One region of the Paenibacillus sp. FSL R7-0163 genome, then DNA from elsewhere that is predicted to be linked to it. Evidence: riboswitches for the same ligand, from Rfam matches in the RefSeq annotation. Region 1 holds a riboswitch; each other region holds the start of a gene.
The links. Region 1 has a riboswitch for cobalamin ahead of NST45_RS23395 (S-layer homology domain-containing protein). Riboswitches for the same ligand answer to the same signal wherever they lie in the genome.
Positions count from the first base shown of each region.

Region 2: another riboswitch for cobalamin. It lies ahead of NST45_RS22740 (DUF4430 domain-containing protein); the one in region 1 lies ahead of NST45_RS23395 (S-layer homology domain-containing protein).
Region 3: another riboswitch for cobalamin. It lies ahead of NST45_RS24805 (anaerobic ribonucleoside triphosphate reductase); the one in region 1 lies ahead of NST45_RS23395 (S-layer homology domain-containing protein).
Region 4: another riboswitch for cobalamin. It lies ahead of metE (5-methyltetrahydropteroyltriglutamate--homocysteine S-methyltransferase); the one in region 1 lies ahead of NST45_RS23395 (S-layer homology domain-containing protein).

Region 1 is NZ_CP150224.1:5,319,664-5,323,881, forward strand. Features, by position in the region: gene NST45_RS23395 (S-layer homology domain-containing protein) at 1-2,716, opposite strand, end outside; cobalamin riboswitch at 2,880-3,081, opposite strand; gene NST45_RS23400 (cellulase family glycosylhydrolase) at 3,424-4,218, shown strand, end outside.
Region 2 is NZ_CP150224.1:5,155,119-5,159,336, forward strand. Features, by position in the region: gene NST45_RS22740 (DUF4430 domain-containing protein) at 1-2,063, opposite strand, end outside; cobalamin riboswitch at 2,233-2,436, opposite strand; gene NST45_RS22745 (glycosyltransferase) at 2,564-4,218, opposite strand, start outside.
Region 3 is NZ_CP150224.1:5,643,083-5,647,300, forward strand. Features, by position in the region: gene NST45_RS24790 (undecaprenyl-diphosphate phosphatase) at 1-123, opposite strand, end outside; tRNA gene NST45_RS24795 (tRNA-Thr) at 846-917, opposite strand; gene NST45_RS24800 (MTH1187 family thiamine-binding protein) at 1,012-1,320, opposite strand; cobalamin riboswitch at 1,699-1,934, shown strand; gene NST45_RS24805 (anaerobic ribonucleoside triphosphate reductase) at 2,176-4,161, shown strand; gene nrdG (anaerobic ribonucleoside-triphosphate reductase activating protein) at 4,158-4,218, shown strand, end outside.
Region 4 is NZ_CP150224.1:1,235,204-1,239,421, reverse strand. Features, by position in the region: gene metE (5-methyltetrahydropteroyltriglutamate--homocysteine S-methyltransferase) at 1-1,764, opposite strand, end outside; cobalamin riboswitch at 1,919-2,125, opposite strand; gene NST45_RS05290 (undecaprenyl-diphosphate phosphatase) at 2,225-3,085, opposite strand; gene NST45_RS05285 (DedA family protein) at 3,136-3,759, opposite strand; gene NST45_RS05280 (FtsX-like permease family protein) at 3,778-4,218, opposite strand, start outside.

The sequences.
Region 1 (4,218 bases):
CATCAATAAGCGAATTTCCACTTTTAACAAATCTAGCGTCCGTGTGCGGATCTACGCCCACACCAGTTAAGGCTACAATTACCTGTGAGATACTTTCGCTGCTAGTGCTTCCCCAGCTTGTAAATCCGCCTTGATTGTTTTGGTTATCGGACAGCCATTGGATGGCCCGATCCACGGCGGCTTTTACATCATCTCGGGTTGCGTAATAAGGTGCAAGAGCTTGCATCGCCATCGCAGTCATATCGACATCTGCTTTGGTTACGCCTAATGCCCAGCCACCAGCTTCTGCTGTACCTTTTTTAACCTCTTTATCTAAAATATACTGAACTAGTTTTTCTCTTGTGGTCTGTTCTGTAACTCCATCAACTACAGGGATCTCATAGTTATGGCTATCTAGCGCAATCAGAGCAAAAATCGGACCATTATTGCCTTGCTTTTGGATATATTGATAATCAGCCAGTGCTTTTCTCAGATCATATCCCGCAACATTTGTGATATCTTTTCCGATAGAGGTAAGTCCTAATATTGCTCTGGAATTCTCTGTGCTTTTATTGGCGTCGAGTTTTCCATCCTCTTTAATGATCGATGCTATTTTCGTTGCTACATTGTTGTAATAAAGATCGTAATAACCGTTAGGTACTGTATAGTTCGCCCGTGCTAAAGATAGAATCGACCATTCTCCACTACCTGTACCAAACGACGGATTCTTTACAGTGTTTAGAATATAGGCAAGGCTTTTATTTAATTGTTGTTTGGCTACAACAGTAGTAGGTTGTTCTAATTGCACATCATTCATATCAAAGAGACGGCTGCTATGATTGATCAGACGATCATAGGACACAAGTGCATACGTACCTTGGTCCGTTGCCATATTGTCTACTTTGCCTGTGAGGATATGCTTAAATCCACCCTCAGGTGCAGCAAAGCTAAGTAATGCATCAATAAGCGAATTTCCACTTTTAACAAATCTAGCGTCCGTGTGCGGATCTACGCCTACACCAGTTAAGGCTACAATTACCTGCGAGATACTTTCGCTGCTAGTGCTTCCCCAGCTTGTAAATCCGCCTTGATTGTTTTGGTTATCGGACAGCCATTGGATGGCCCGATCCACGGCAGCTTTTACATCATCACGGGTTGCATAATAAGGTGCAAGAGCTTGCATCGCCATCGCAGTCATATCGACATCGGCTTTGGTTACGCCTAATGCCCAGCCACCAGCTTCTTCTGTACCTTTTTTAACCTCTTTATCTAAAATGTACTGAACTAGTTTTTCTCTTGTGGTCTGTTCTGTAACTCCATCAACTACTGGGATCTCATAGTTATGGCTATCTAGCGCAATCAGAGCAAAAATCGGACCATTATTGCCTTGCTTTTGGATATATTGATAATCAGCGAGTGCTTTTCTCAGATCATATCCCGCAACATTTGTGATATCTTTTCCGATAGAGGTAAGCCCAAGAATCGCTCTGGAATTCTCTGTGCTTTTATTGGCGTCGAGTTTTCCATCCTCTTTAATGATCGATGCTATTTTCGTTGCTACATTGTTGTAATAAAGATCGTAATAACCGTTAGGTACTGTATAGTTCGCCCGTGCCAGAGAAAGGATCGACCATTCTCCACTACCTGTTCCAAACGACGGATTCTTTACAGTGTTTAGAATATAGGCAAGGCTTTTATCTAACTGTTGTTTGACGGCAACTGTAGTTTCCAGTTTGTAAGTAACTTGATAAGTTACATTTGTTTTGTTTCCAGCTCCGTCAAGAGCCGTTACAGTAATTGCATTACTGCCTGAATTCAGAGAAGCTTTGTACTCCCCATTCGCAGGTGATAAAGTAACACCATTCAGCTTCACTTCTGGAATGATGTCACTATATACATTGTCTGTGACAGCTACTTTGAAGCTTATTTCTTTATTAGATACTTCCTGTTTATCTTGTATGCCACTTACAGTAATAACAGGGGGTTCTATATCTAATGCATGGTTAAGCCCTACAAGCGCATGATCTACACTTATTTGAGAGCTTGCCATATTTTCGAGCACGGAATAGGCTTGATAAACTGCCGATTGTACTACTGGTCTGTCCAAAATAGTTTCTTTATTAGGGTCACTGTTAATCTCGGCGATTTCCGCAGTTAAAGCATCCTTATTGGCAAGTTGAACTGGGATTTCTCCCCAGCCACCAAGATCAGAACCATAGCCATAAGTGGTGAACTGAGTTCGAATGATATCACCGTCTTGAGGCTTATAATCGGTCATCCCAAACGGAGGAAACACATTATTTACTGCATACATCCAACCCGACATGGAAGTATAGTCAAACTGACTTAACCACTCTGGGTCTGCTTTAGTGCCGACTGTATTCCCATCAGCTGAAATCATATCTAAAGTATATTGTGGAATATTGACTTCGCTTCTGCCACTATCTTTAACTTCTGATAAATAAAAACCACTATCTATATTTCCTAAATATCTATAATTCCCATCTCCTAGCGCACGTGTTATTAAAGATGCGCCATTATCGCCTTCATAAATCGGAACTTTAATAGGTTCCTTAACATACCCTTGGCCTAAGGTGAATTTCTCTACGGATACAGATACATACCCTTTAAGGGTAGAGCTTGCTCCATCTGCTTGAGCCGGGATTACACTTGTAGAGAATGTCGTAATAAATACAGCTACAATAAGTAACCACGCTAAAAACTTATTTTTCTTCATTTTTCCATAACCCTTCCCTTCATACCTATGATAAAAAACAGAATAAACTTTTCTTATAACCACAAAAAAACCACTCAACATAAACGTCAAGAGGTTAAGATAGTGAACCACAATAATAGATGGCCAACACTATTCAAGCACCTCTCTATCGATCGTAGAGTTTGATGGTGTAACAGAAAAAGGCAGATATTCTGGCTCAAGTATCATCACCCTTGCTGCCTTCCCAGTTTCCCAGTGGCATTTTGCAAGGACTCCTCTTTCACAGCGGCGGGACCGCGCGGGATTCACACCCGCTTTCCATTTAACCAATCTATGATTGTACTTCCGCAACTATCATAGTTGGCACCTATTTCTAATTTTAAATTTTCATGCTTCATCATATCTAATATATATGCTTTTGTCATGTTATATTTCTTTTTTGTATAACGGGCAGCTAGAGATAATCCTATTGAATAACCAATTTCTACGAGTAGGGATATTTAAATAATTTCTTTATCCAACTGTGGGGAAAATTAATTTAAATCACTAATTCTTATATGAATTTGCCACAAATTAGTAAGGTACTCGCTGAGTGAATTCTATGTTAGGGTATATTCAGAAAGCGTTTACAAAAATAACATTGGAGGTGTTCGTGTTCATCTAACCACCAAGTACAGCGTCAAAGCCAGGTCCAAGCATCCTAAATTTATCTCACAAAGGAGAATTCAATGACTACGCGAATCCAGAAATCCTTCTTATCATTGACACTTGTCACCGCTCTTCTGCTCTCTCTGTTCTCATCCATGGCTGCAGCTGCAACTAAGGATGAGCAACAAGCTAAGGCAGCGCCAAAGAGTAAGATCCAATCCTATGTAGACGAAATGCAGCCCGGATGGAACCTCGGTAATACTTTAGATGCTACAGGTGAGGACGAAACCTCCTGGGGCAATCCTCGTGTGACCCAAGAACTTATTAAAAAGATCGCCGCTCAAGGCTATAAAAGTATTCGGATTCCTGTGACCTGGGATACTCACATGGGTGCGGCACCAGACTATACCCTAGAAAAAGCCTACCTCGACCGTGTGGAAGAAGTTGTCGGCTGGGCACTGGACGCCAAGCTTTATGTCATGATTAATGTCCATCATGATTCCTGGCTATGGGTAAGCCATATGGAAGAAAAACACGATGAAACGCTGGCGCGTTATAATGCAGCCTGGACTCAAATTGCCGATCGCTTTAAGGACAAATCCGATAAGCTGATGTTCGAGAGCATAAATGAACCTCGGTTCACCGATGGTGGAAGCACAGACGAAGCAAAAATGGAGCAAATGCTTACTGAACTCAATAACTCCTTCTATCAGATCGTGCGGAAATCCGGTGGGAAAAACGACCTCCGCCCACTTGTATTGCCTTCATTAGAGTCTTCACCTACACAAACAAGAATGGATCATCTCTATAAGACGATTACGGCTCTAAACGATCCGAATATTATTGCGACCGTTCACTTCTATGGCTTCTGGCCT
Region 2 (4,218 bases), 160 kb from region 1:
GCAGCTGGTGAGGTAACCGGATCAGAAGTGAAGCTGTCCTGATTCCACACCCACTTTTTCTGGGAAACCTTTACGGTAAAAACTTCATCAGCTTTTGGCTGCGTTGGGGAAAGCGCCACAGAATCTACAACCTGTGTATTTTCTCCTGCATAATAGACAAGCACACGATCGGATTCCTGTAGTTCGAACACATCCATACCCACACTTGGATATATCCACTCTCCGCCGCGTGATACCACGAAGCTCCACCATCCGTCGTAAGTACCTTGCGAAACTCCATGGATACCTGATACAAAGTTGCCATAAGACGATTTGGTGATATCTACTTTAAAATCATCGGTAGACCCTAGTTGTTGCAACGCTTCAAGGGCATTGGAGGCTTTCAAAGTCCCTTCACTAATCAACCCTTCCGGGCCTTCAACGGTTAGCGAAGCTGTTACATTCTTAGAAATCACTTTTAGAGCTTTTGTATATTTAGCAATCGTTGGGGCTTTGCCTTCACGGTAGCCAGTTACAGTCAGTTTATAGTCACCTGCGGGCACATTTCCTGAGAATACGGCCTCACCTTTAGCATTCGTCGTTACCGTGTGAACTCCAATTTGGACCTGAACACCCGCAGCTTTTGCAGTTACAGGAGAGGAAGTGTTCGTAGCAGCGTCCCATTTCCACGTCTTACTAGTTACAGTGACGGTAAAAGAATCGCCCTCTTTAAGATTTGCTTTGGAAAGCGTAACGGAATCCACAAGCTTAGTGTCATCTCCGGCATAATAAACCAGTACCTGATCTGAATCTTTAAGTACAAAATCACTCATACCTACATCGGGATTAATCCATTTTCCGTCACGCGATACAACATACATCCATCCGTCATAACCACCAAAGCTTCCAGCAACAATATTTCCGATGCCAGTCACATAATTGCCCGAAGGATTCGTGATCGGCAAGTTCGTTTGAAGCGCCAGCTTCTCTAACGCTCCAAGTGCGTTGCCAGCATAGGCGTACCCTTGTGCCAACGTGGCCTGTGGCCCCTCAATCGTTACAGGGGCGTAGATTAGTGAGCTCTGAATGGAGGACTTGGAAAAATCGTATAGCTTATTGTTGCTTCCTTTATACAGCAAATTATAGGCAACCAGCGCCTGAAGCCCTTGCTCTGTCGCCAGAACATTACTGCTTCCACCACGGCTATGGGTGAAGCTACCATCAGCTAGACGATAGCTGAGCAGGTTCTCCATTAGATCCACTTTGTTTTTGGTGTATTCTAATCCACTAGGATCAACTCCAAAGGATGTGAGTCCAAGGATTGCTTGTGCACTACTTTCAGCACTGTCACCGTAACCCCCATGGCTATCTTGAGCTGCGGATAACCAGGCTACGGCTTGTAGCCCTGCTAAGTAGGCTTCGGGATTATTTTTATGTGCCGCCAGAGCCGTCAAGGTTATCGCTGTCATATCAGGCTCACTTGTGCCTGAGGTTAGTGCAAAGCCCCCATCTGGATTTTGTTTGGAGAGAATCTCCGTAAGGAGCTTATCCGCCGTCCATTTCGCGTCACTTGGGATATTATATTTACCAGAATCCAGCGCAAGTAAAGCATATACCGGATTATTAAGCGTCTGTTCACTGAGCTTGCTGTTATTATAAATTTTCTCAATCAGATTATAGCCAGGAGTTGATCCATTACCAGCAAAGCTAGTAGGATCTGCACCAATCGCTCTCACTGCGAGCACGATTCGAGCATAATCGGTGACATTGGCAAAATTCCCAGCTGCCTCTTTTACTTTTTTCTCAAGCTCTGAATGGTAACTAGCTGGCAGCTTGTACCCTGCTTGCGCTAAGCCAATGGCTTGCCAATCTGATTGTACGCCACCTTTCAAGAGATATTCTGCAGCCGCATAAGTCGCATCCGCAACATTAATCCACTCCGCAGCAGTTGCCTCCAGACCGGCGCCAGCGCTCGCTTCTGCAAATATTTGTCCTGCCGGAGCAAGAGATGTTCCTAGAATTGAAATGACCATGAATAAGGCCAGCCCAAGTGCTACAAACTTGGAAGACATGATTTTCTTCATTGTTTAACCTCTTTCTGTATAAGAATGGGTACTGCTGGGAATAAGACGCATAACATAAAGACCGCCCCTTTGGAGGGCGGTCAGGGAAGATTACAAATCGAGGCTGCGGCGCTTGCTTCCTGCCGATAGTCCATCTGTATATGTTCCACATTCTTACCCCACGAAGAATAGAAACGCTCACAAAAAAGGCAGGTCTCCTGGCTAATGCTTCATCGCTGTTCTTCACCTTCCCACCCTACCTTCAGGGCAGTGGCTTATAGAAGAAAAACTCCGCACATACAGTGGCGGGACCGCGCCGGACTCATGCACCGGACTTCCCTTTTAAGCAGACGACTAGATTGATAGAGTCTGCACCTTTTCCAGTATGTAGTATCTTATTTTGACATCCATAATCATATCTATTAATACATAGCATGTCTATAGAAAAGCTTAGTATGGGCAGCAAAAAAATGAACAGCAATACACCACCTGCCGGTAGGTGTTGCTGTTCAGAAAGCTTGTTATTCGGCTGTTCCTTCCGGACTTGCAGTTGGGGAAGGTTCAGCACTTGAATCAGAAGCTGGTGGAATATTAGGGTCGGGATCTACGATCAATGTAAATCTTCCGGCTTTAATCATACTTTTCTCTAGAATTGTCGCTCCAGGCTCCAATGTAACCTCAACCTGATAGGAAGGTTGTTCCCCTTCAGTCACAGCTGTTGCGGAAGGCAACCCAGTGCTGTCCTCAGTATCAGAGGAAGGCGTAGGAGACGGAGAAGCATCAGCTACAGCGTTAGTAGCGTCTGCACCTTCTGCTGTTCCTCCAGTAGTGCCAGCGGCATCTGACTCGTCGTCAGCGGCGTTTCCCTCATCCGTCCCATCCGTTGACGGCACTGGACAAGTCCCATTCGTAGCAGCGACCTTAAAGCTTTTATCTATCTCTGTAGACGAAGACATTAAACTAATCTCAGTCGGTTGAAACTGCACACAGTCATCTGCACTTGCGAAGGTGAACACCAATATGCTGCTCCCCTTATCTCCTTCGACGCTCTGATCCTTCAAGTATACTGAAGCCGGAGGCAGCACATTGCCTGCACTCTGAACAGGGGTCGGCTCAGGGCTTGTCCCCGGCAGAGCCGTCTTCGTATCATCCGGACGCAACATACTGAATACGATAATTGCAATAATCACCAGAATACCCGTAATGGAGCCGGAGATTAAGAGTCGAAATCGGCTGCGGCTGATCCAGCGCGCCAGCGGGGAAGCCAGTTGGGAGCGGGCTTCATTGTACACATTTTGCAGAGCAGGCCGAGCTGCCGCGACATAGTTCTTTCGGAATTCCCGATTCTTGAACGCTTCACGATCACTGCTCAGGAAATACTTCAGAATCGCCTTACGGTAACCCGGTTGCAGCTTTTTATTCGAAACCGTAAATAAAGGATTGCCTTGCGACCAAGCAAAAAACCGATAGATGATTTCTTTGTCGGAACCGGCTTTACGCTTTAACAGCTCCAGAAGCGCATCGTAATCCAGCGGACCCCCTTCACGCTGAGTTGTATAGTAGAAGGCTAGCGGAAGCCGTTCAAAGGGTTCCAGAACACGCGCCTCTTTTAGCAAACGACGACCCAGTAGCTGCACATCGTCTAGTTCCTGCGGAGACAATCCTGCAAAAATCTCCTCATTCGGCTTTTCTTCACCAAACCAGCGGTAAGCTGCACGCAGCGCATTCTCTTTCTGCTTGCTAATCCTATCCAGTGGCGGCTGCCAATCGACAACATTACCATAACGTAAAAAAACTACCTCCAGAAGCTCCTCCTGCGTCATATCGGAAAGCGATAAGCGATTCAGTAAGAATCTATCTGCTGAAGCAGCAAGATCCTGCATTAGGGAGAGTGCCTTAGGAGCAACTCCTGTTCCTTTGCGGCGATCTTTTTCTGCCTTATCTACAATTTCATGAATTTCCGCTACAGAAGCCACCGGATCATGTTCCAGCTGGAGCTTTTCAAGCAAATAATCCTTCACAGCATTTTGAGCAAAAGACTGCTCTAACGCCACTGGCAGGAACCGCCCCCAATGGAGTACAAAGCTCAGTATATCCGCAGATCTGGACGCCGCAGCTAGTCTTGATTCCATATAAGGCTCAAGTAGCTGCTTACGGAAATATGTTTCAGACATCA
Region 3 (4,218 bases), 320 kb from region 1:
AGCATCTCCCTCAAAGCTAAGCAAATCGCCTGCTAAAATAAGGTGTCCAGTAGATGATACTGGTAAAAATTCAGTTAAGCCCTCTATTATGCCAAGTATTATTGCTTTAATTACGTCAGTCATCAGTGGATTGTCCCCTTTCGGAAATAAAATCATTTAATTTCCAGTATAAGGGAGACACGTAAACTTCCCCATCGATTAACCTAACAATATTCAATTCAGAATGACATAATTGTCACATTGCTCATTATTTCAGTCTTAAGGGGGCTTTGGTTTGCAAAACACAAAATATTAAGTATAATGTTACTGTCGAAACGCTAAGGCGTCTGTACAGGATGGCTACCTGGCACTGATGATGGCAGGCCAAGCGCTTTATAAAGTTTTCTTTATGTGTATTTATACTTTAGGAGCGTGGTTATCTATGAAAATTAATATTACCGCACATTTTAACATTGATATTACTTTATCTCTTCATCTGTTAGCCGTAGCCAGTCTTGCTTATGAACTCAGTTCACTGACGAGCTCGTGAAATTCGAGCGAAAAGTATCTGTACTAAGACACCTTGTGGTGTCTTTTTTATTTTTATAGTAATTACCATCTAACCGATCTGCCCCCGCAAGAAAAAAGCAGCTTATGCTGCTCCTCCTCCACCATCCTTCATTCTGATTGCTGTCAGCTTGCGACACGCCTTCCATCTGCTCGACAGTGACCACTAGTCATACCGTTTTCATTAGCGATTTCGCCATGTCTTATCTTTTAGAAGAATGGTAGAAGTCAGGGGATTCAATGAAAAATGACGCGGTCCCGAACCCTCGGAAATCCGCGCCACATATGGTTTTTTGGGATGCTGGTGAAGGGAATTGAACCCCCGGCCTACGCATTACGAGTGCGTTGCTCTACCCCTGAGCTACACCAGCTTAAAGCTGATTTTTCTGTCAAACAAAAAATATTATACAACTTTCAGCCAGAAACGCAAGCCTATTTCTCCCTGTTTTCCGCCCTCCTAAACTGCTAATCCACCTGTAGCTTACGCTCCACAGACTCTAACTTTCCACGGCTAGTGGAGGGTTTATCGCGGCGGTCGTCTATTTTAAGTGAGGTAGAGACACGTTCTGCACCTGCGGCAAAAGGAGACTCATGCAAAGCTTCTACCGCGGCAAAAATGCGTTGCAGAGGCCCTTCGATGATCGTCCCCATGGACGTAAGTTCATATGTAATCCCTTCTACTGTCTTCAGCACCCGCTGCATATCCGCAACATAGCTGCTAAGACTGGTACTGCCTGTTCCAATTGGAATAACTGTAACTTCAGCAATAGGCATGAGAATACCTCCTCGAAATTTTATAGTACCTATCTTCTTCCATTGTAACAATTCCACCGCTCTGTCACAAACTAAGCAAGATTATCCTCCCTTATCTCTTCTATTTCTTCTGATTACTCCAAAATATGACTTTGGGCTAAGAGTATTTTCTCATGCGCAAATTCTAGGGTCATCTGCACTATATTTATGGACTCTTTGTGGCATCTTTTCGGACAATTTATGAATCATTTCGCATCTCCCTGTGGATCAATTGTGGATTACTTATGGACAGCCTGTGGATCATTTGTGGAGTACCTTTAAAGAACCCGCTCCCCGCGCGGGTTTTCTAAAAAACTGTTTACAAACACAACATCTTGGGTTATTTTTATCTAACGACAACAAAATATAGTGGAGACAGGCGCTTTGATCCTTAACCGGATTTAGAGCTTAATAGGGAAGCGCGGTGAGAATCCGCTGCGGTCCCGCCACTGTAACCGGATGGCCTTCTTAAGCTTCTGGGAAGCTTGAGAATCCACATCTCCCGGCAGATGCCACTGAGGGTTAGGAACACCCTTGGGAAGGCGCCGAGAGATCCCACGGAAGCCAGGAGACCTACCTGTTTCGACGACACCAACTATTGATGCCTGCGAGGAACAGGGATGGTGTCCGCATGCGGTCATCTACGTAGAGACCTCTGCAAATATCCGTGTGGATATTTACATAACGCATCGGGCATTTTCTGCCATCCTCGGGTAGGGGATGCTTTTTTTATGTAATCAGAACAAATATACGACTGCTTATGGCAGTCCAACTTCCTATGGATATATGGATTTGATGATAGATGTTTTTCTTTTATACTGAGAGGAGAGCTGTACAATGACGTTGTTGGAGAGACAATTTAATGGAGTAGAAAATGCACGGGAAGTTCTTTTAGAAGAGCTCATTGATTTAGGCCGGGATATTATCGACAGTCGGGATATGGACCTATTGCGCGAGAATGCCAATTTGAATGGAGAGAGTTTCTCCGGTAAAATGAGCAAGTTCGGCAGTGAATATTCAAAATGGTACGCCCGCAATTTTACGATGCCGCCGCAGCTAGTGCAGGCTATTGATGATAATGTCGTCTATGTGCATGATCTGGATCAATACGCGATTGGAACGACGAACTGTATTTTTATCCCGTTTGATAAACTTCTCCGTGAAGGTTTCAATACCGGCAACGGCAGCGTTCGTCCTCCGAACTCAATAATGACTGCTATGTCTCTGGTAGCGATTATTTTCCAATCCCAGCAAAATGCTCAATATGGTGGTGTATCCGCCAATAAACTCGACTATGATCTGGCACCTTATGTAACCAAATCCTTCGCCAAGCTGTTCCGCAAGGGTCTGGATTATTTTGAAGAAGGACAAGCTGATGAATCTTTGGGCGAGATTACGATGAGCCGGACCGATCTGGCGGAGTTATATCCAAGAGCGTTCCGTTTTGCACTAAAGGAAACCGAAATCGAAACCCTGCAAGCGGCTGAAAGTATGGTACATAATCTGAATACCATGTCCAGCCGATCCGGTGGACAAATACCGTTTACCAGCATCAACTACGGTACTTGTACTTCACCAGAAGGTCAGCTTGTGATCAGTTCTCTGCTAACAGCAACTATGAACGGACTTGGCAGCGGAGAAACACCAGTGTTCCCGATTCAAATCTTCAAATGCAAGCAAGGAATCAATCAACAACAAGGCGATCCTAACTATGAACTGTTCCTAAAAGCGGCTGAATGTTCTGCGCGCAGACTATATCCAAACTTCGCTAATCTGGACGCTCCGCTCAACTTGCAGTATTATGATCCAAGTGATCCTGATACGGAGTTCGCTACAATGGGCTGCCGAACCCGAGTGCTCGGTGACCGTTTTGGTCGTAATCATTGCTCTGGAAAGGGCAACCTTTCCTTTAATACACTGAATCTGGTTCGGCTAGGTCTGGCACACGGCACAGTAACAGGCAGACGTACCATCGCAGACGAAGCTGGCTTCTATGAAGATCTAAATCATTATATGGATATTGCGCTGGAAGGACTTCTTCATCGGTTCCACATTCAAACCGCACAAAAAGCTAAAGCTTCCGATTTCATGATGCGAGAAGGCGTCTGGGAAGGCGGCGAGCATCTTGCACCTGATGACACTGTAGGCGATCTGCTAAAGCATGGCAGTCTGTCTCTTGGCTTCATCGGTATGGCGGAATGTATGAAAGCTATGTACGGCAAACACCATGGCGAGGATATGGAAGTTCATGCCAAGGCGCTGGCTATTGTGCGTCATATGCGGGACTATTGCGATCGGAAAAGTGAGGAACTGGATCTCAACATCACTCTGTTCGCAACTCCAGCAGAAGGTTTGTCCGGTAAATTCACAAAAGTTGACCGCAAGGTACTGGGTTCCATTCCGGGCGTAACCGACCGTGAATATTATACGAACTCTTTTCACATCCCTGTATACTTCGATCTGGGTGCTGCTCAGAAGATCAGCTTGGAAGCTCCTTTCCATGAATATTGCAATGCCGGGGCTATTTCTTATGTCGAATTAAACGGCAATGCCCGCAACAACCCATCGGCTTTTATCAAAATCATTAAATATGCGCTCGAACAACAGGTCAGCTATTTCAGCATTAACCATCCGATTGACCGCTGCTCCAGCTGTGGATACGAAGGCGTAATTGGGACAAACTGTCCTTCCTGCAACGCACATGAGAATGACGTGCACATCCGCCGTTTGCGCAGAGTTACAGGTTATTTAACCGGCGACTATCAGACCCGCTTTAATGCCGCCAAACAAGCTGAAGTACGGGATCGCGTTAAGCATCTATGAATATTTGCGGTTACTATCCGGAGTCGATTAACGAGGGAGAGGGCATGCGGGCCGTCC
Region 4 (4,218 bases), 2.8 Mb from region 1:
AAGGGCAAGAGCAATTTGATTGGCTACCTCTTCCCGGCTGAGATCATCACGTACAAATGACCAATTGAGGATAGTAACAGGGCCCGTCAACATTCCTTTAACCGGAAGCTTCGTCAACGATTGTGCATAGACGCTTTCTTTAACAGTCATAGGCTGTATAAATGCAATATCCGCGTAGATCACCGGCGGCTTAACGCAACGGGAACCGTAGGATTGAACCCAGCCATTACTAGTAAACAAGTATCCATCCAGCTTTTCTCCGAAAAACTCCACCATATCTGTACGCTCGAACTCGCCGTGGACCAGAACATCCAGACCTAGCTTTTCTTGGAAGGTAATTGCATCCGCGATCTGCTCACGAACAAATCCATCATAACGCTCCTGATTCCAGACCCCTTTACGCCATTTCAATCTCGCCTGGCGCACTTCGACTGTCTGCGGAAAGCTACCAATTGTAGTGGTTGGCAGAAGTGGAAGCTGCCATTTCTCTTGCTGCACCTTTAAGCGCTCAGCAAAAGGCAGACTGCGTTGGTCTGGTAGAGCTGCAAGTGCAAGCACTTGCTCCGCCACATCCTTACGGCCACGCTCAGGTAGTGCGCGGAACGCTGCAATAGCTTCACGACTAGCGGCCAGCGCTGCTTGAGAAGCTTCTCCTTTATCTGCGACGGCTGCTCCGAGCAGACTAAGCTCTTTAAGCTTCTCATCGGCAAAGGCTAACGCATTCTTAACTGTCGCCTTCAGCTTCACTTCACCTTGAACGGTGACTGGGACATGCAGCAGACTGCAAGAAGGCTGAAGAATAAGACGATCAAGCGGTACATGAACGCTGAGCTTTTCTACCAGTTGCAGCTTGGCGTCTAAATCGGAACGCCAAATGTTCCGTCCATCAATAATTCCGGCACCCAGCCATTTGTCCTTCGGCCAGCCAAGACGTTCGATGGAAGCCAGATTCGTTCCACCATCGTGCACAAAGTCAAGACCCAAGCCTTGAACAGGCAGCTCTAGCAGTGCCTCCAGCGGCTCAGCAGCTTCAAAATACGTCTGTAAAATAATATTCAAGCCCGGCACGGAGCCGGCAATGTCTGTGTATATCGAGTTAAGCAGTGTTAATTCTTCTTTACTTATGCCTGTAACAATCGCTGGCTCATCGATTTGTACCCAGCTTACCCCTTCTTGCTTCAGTTCCTGTAGCAGTTGAACATAGACTGGAACAAAACGTGCAGCAATCTTGGCGATATCTGCCGCTGCGTAACCTTTGGACAGCTTAAGGAAGGTATACAGACCTAAAAGTACCGGTTTACCTTCAATCCCTGCCTGCGATTTAGCAAAACGATAAGCCGCTAGAGGTTTGTTTTCAGTCAGGCGTGGTGTTTGTGTGCCGATCTCTGGAACGATATAGTGATAGTTCGTATTGAACCATTTGGTCATCTCGCAGGCAGTAGCCTCAGCATTACCACGGGCCATTGCAAAATAAAGATCAAGCCCGATGTCGCCGCCATCATACGCATACCGTGGAGGTACGATTCCAAACATAACAGCCGCATCCAACACATGATCATAAAATGTAAAATCATTTACCGGAATAAGCTCAATTCCTGCTTCTTGCTGGGTCTTCAAATGCTGCAGCTGGATTGCTGCCATTTCGGAGCGGAATTGCTCCTCATTTATTTTCCCCTGCCAGAATGCCTCCAGTGCCTTTTTCCATTCGCGGTTCTTTCCGATTCTCGGATATCCAAGATTGCTTACTTTTACCTTATTCGTCATTTCGATACACTCCCTCTTCAATCTCTTATTTCAAACTCCAAAACTACTTGCTTTCCTATAAAAAAGAGCGCCCTTCCCTAAAAAAGTCAAAGGGAAAGACGCCCATGATATACCCATGGTTAACGTCTAACACCTCCCTATCTTCCGTAGGTGAAGCAGTGCTGTTGAAACAGGCAGGTCTCCTGGCTAGCGGCGTCAACATCTTGAGCAGTCTTCCCAGCAGTAGTAAATTGCCAGTGACCTCTGTTGCTCGAGATTCTTCCGTTACAGTGGCGGGACCGCATCGGCTTCGAACCGAATTTCCCTATTAAGCCTACCGAATTACTATTTTCCGGTCAGCACCTGTCTCCGATATCATTCATCATTTGAGTGTCTTAATCTGATGTCATCATACGTGAAAGCCCCAGCAATCTGCAATAGATTACTGGGGCTTCTGTTATATCGATTCCTTATAACGGACTTAGAAAAATACGAAATATACTACAGCAGCAAGAATTATACGGTATATAGCAAACGGTAAGAGCTTGATACGATTGATCAGTTTTAAGAAGAAACGCATCGATAACAGCGCAAATAGGAAGGCACTAATAAAGCCTGCAATAAAAAACGGCAGCGCGTCCATGGTGAAATATTGCCAGTTCTTCATCAGTGACAACAGACTGGCACCTGCCATGATGGGTACTGCCATAATAAACGTAAAATCAGCAGCGGCACGATGGCTCATCCCGAGGATTACGCCACCAGAAATCGTCGAGCCCGAGCGTGAAAATCCAGGCCATAACGAAAAACACTGTACAAGACCTACACCAAGTGCCTGTTTGTATGTAATCTGATCTACACTCTCAGTTCTGATCTTCTTCGGCCCAAACAGATCCGCAATAATCATTAATATAGCCCCGATCACTAGACCAATTAACACCGTTGAGGTAGAGAATAAATGCTCATCAATATAATCATTAAACAGAACACCTAACACACCTGCAGGCACTAACCCTACCAGAACCTGTGTCAGCTTGAGGTGCCCGCCCTGCTCTAACTGCGGTAGCTTCTCTGTTACAGGATCCAACTGCTTACGGCTGAAACGCCTTAAGCCCAACAGATCAATGAATCGATTTCTAAAAATCACAACAACCGCTAATATAGAACCCAGTTGAATAACTATTTTGAAGGTATTTGCCGTATATTGTCCAAATAACTCCTGTGATTTCAGCCACATATCATCAACAATAATCATATGACCCGTGGAGGATACTGGAGCAAATTCGGTTAAACCTTCAACAAGCCCCAAAATAATGGCTTTAATAATCGTTAATAGCTCCATGTGTTTCCCTCCTTTTTAATAGTCATTTCTATTATCAGTCCTCCACCCGCTTAGCCCTCAGTGTTCATTCTCCGGCTGCGTTTGCGGAAGTACAGAAACCCAAGAATAACTAATCCGCCAGCAATTAGTACATAGACCACATTGGAGTACACATCCATGTACATGGCAATGTCTTCCCAGGATTCGCCCAAAGCCGCGCCAATAAGCACAAGCAGCAAATTCCATCCCAATGTGCCAATCGTTGTGAAGATCATAAATACTCCAAATTTCATACCTGACATTCCCGCCGGAATCGAAATCAGACTGCGGACCAGAGGAACCATCCGACAAAACAATACAGTCCAATAGCCATATTTATCAAACCAGGCGTCAGCCTTGTGGATATCTTTTTTAGTGACGCGAATTAGGCCCCCCCAGCGTTCAACCAGTTTCTCTAACCGGCTCACATCCAATAATCGGCCAATATAATAGAGAATTACTGCACCCAGTAGTGATCCAGCAGTGGCAGCAATGATTACACCAGGGATCGTTAAGCTCGTCGTAGTGGTCATAAATCCTCCAAAGGGCAGGATCACTTCTGAAGGAATTGGTGGAAATATATTTTCAAAGGCCAGCATCAGAAAAATACCGAAGTAACCAAACTGCTCCATAAAATCTGTAATCCATGCTTGCATTCTTGTTACCCCCATTTCTCATATCAAGTTCTTCTTCAGGTTGCGTAAATAGCGGCTGCGAATAAAAAAGAAGTATAGTCCTTGAACAGCCAAATATCCGAGTAACACCGCGCCTGTCTCCGTTGCGATAGATAAGTAGAACAACCGTTGAAGCGCAATAAAGGCAAACACACTGTGTAAAATAGCTATTCCGACCGGCACAAAAAACAATAGAGCGAGCTGAATTGTGACTATTCGATTGAGTTCTTTATCCGTAAGCCCCATCTTGGACAAAGTGGAATATTGATTGCGATCATGATCAAGATCGGTATATAACCGGAAGTAAAGAAAGCTGCCTGCCGCGATAAAAAAGACAGTACCCACCAGCAATGAAGCAAAAAGCATTGTGTTATACAATGTTTTCTGAAGCTCAAACAGCGTGCCGCTGATCACAATCGCATACGGAGAATCACTTTCATA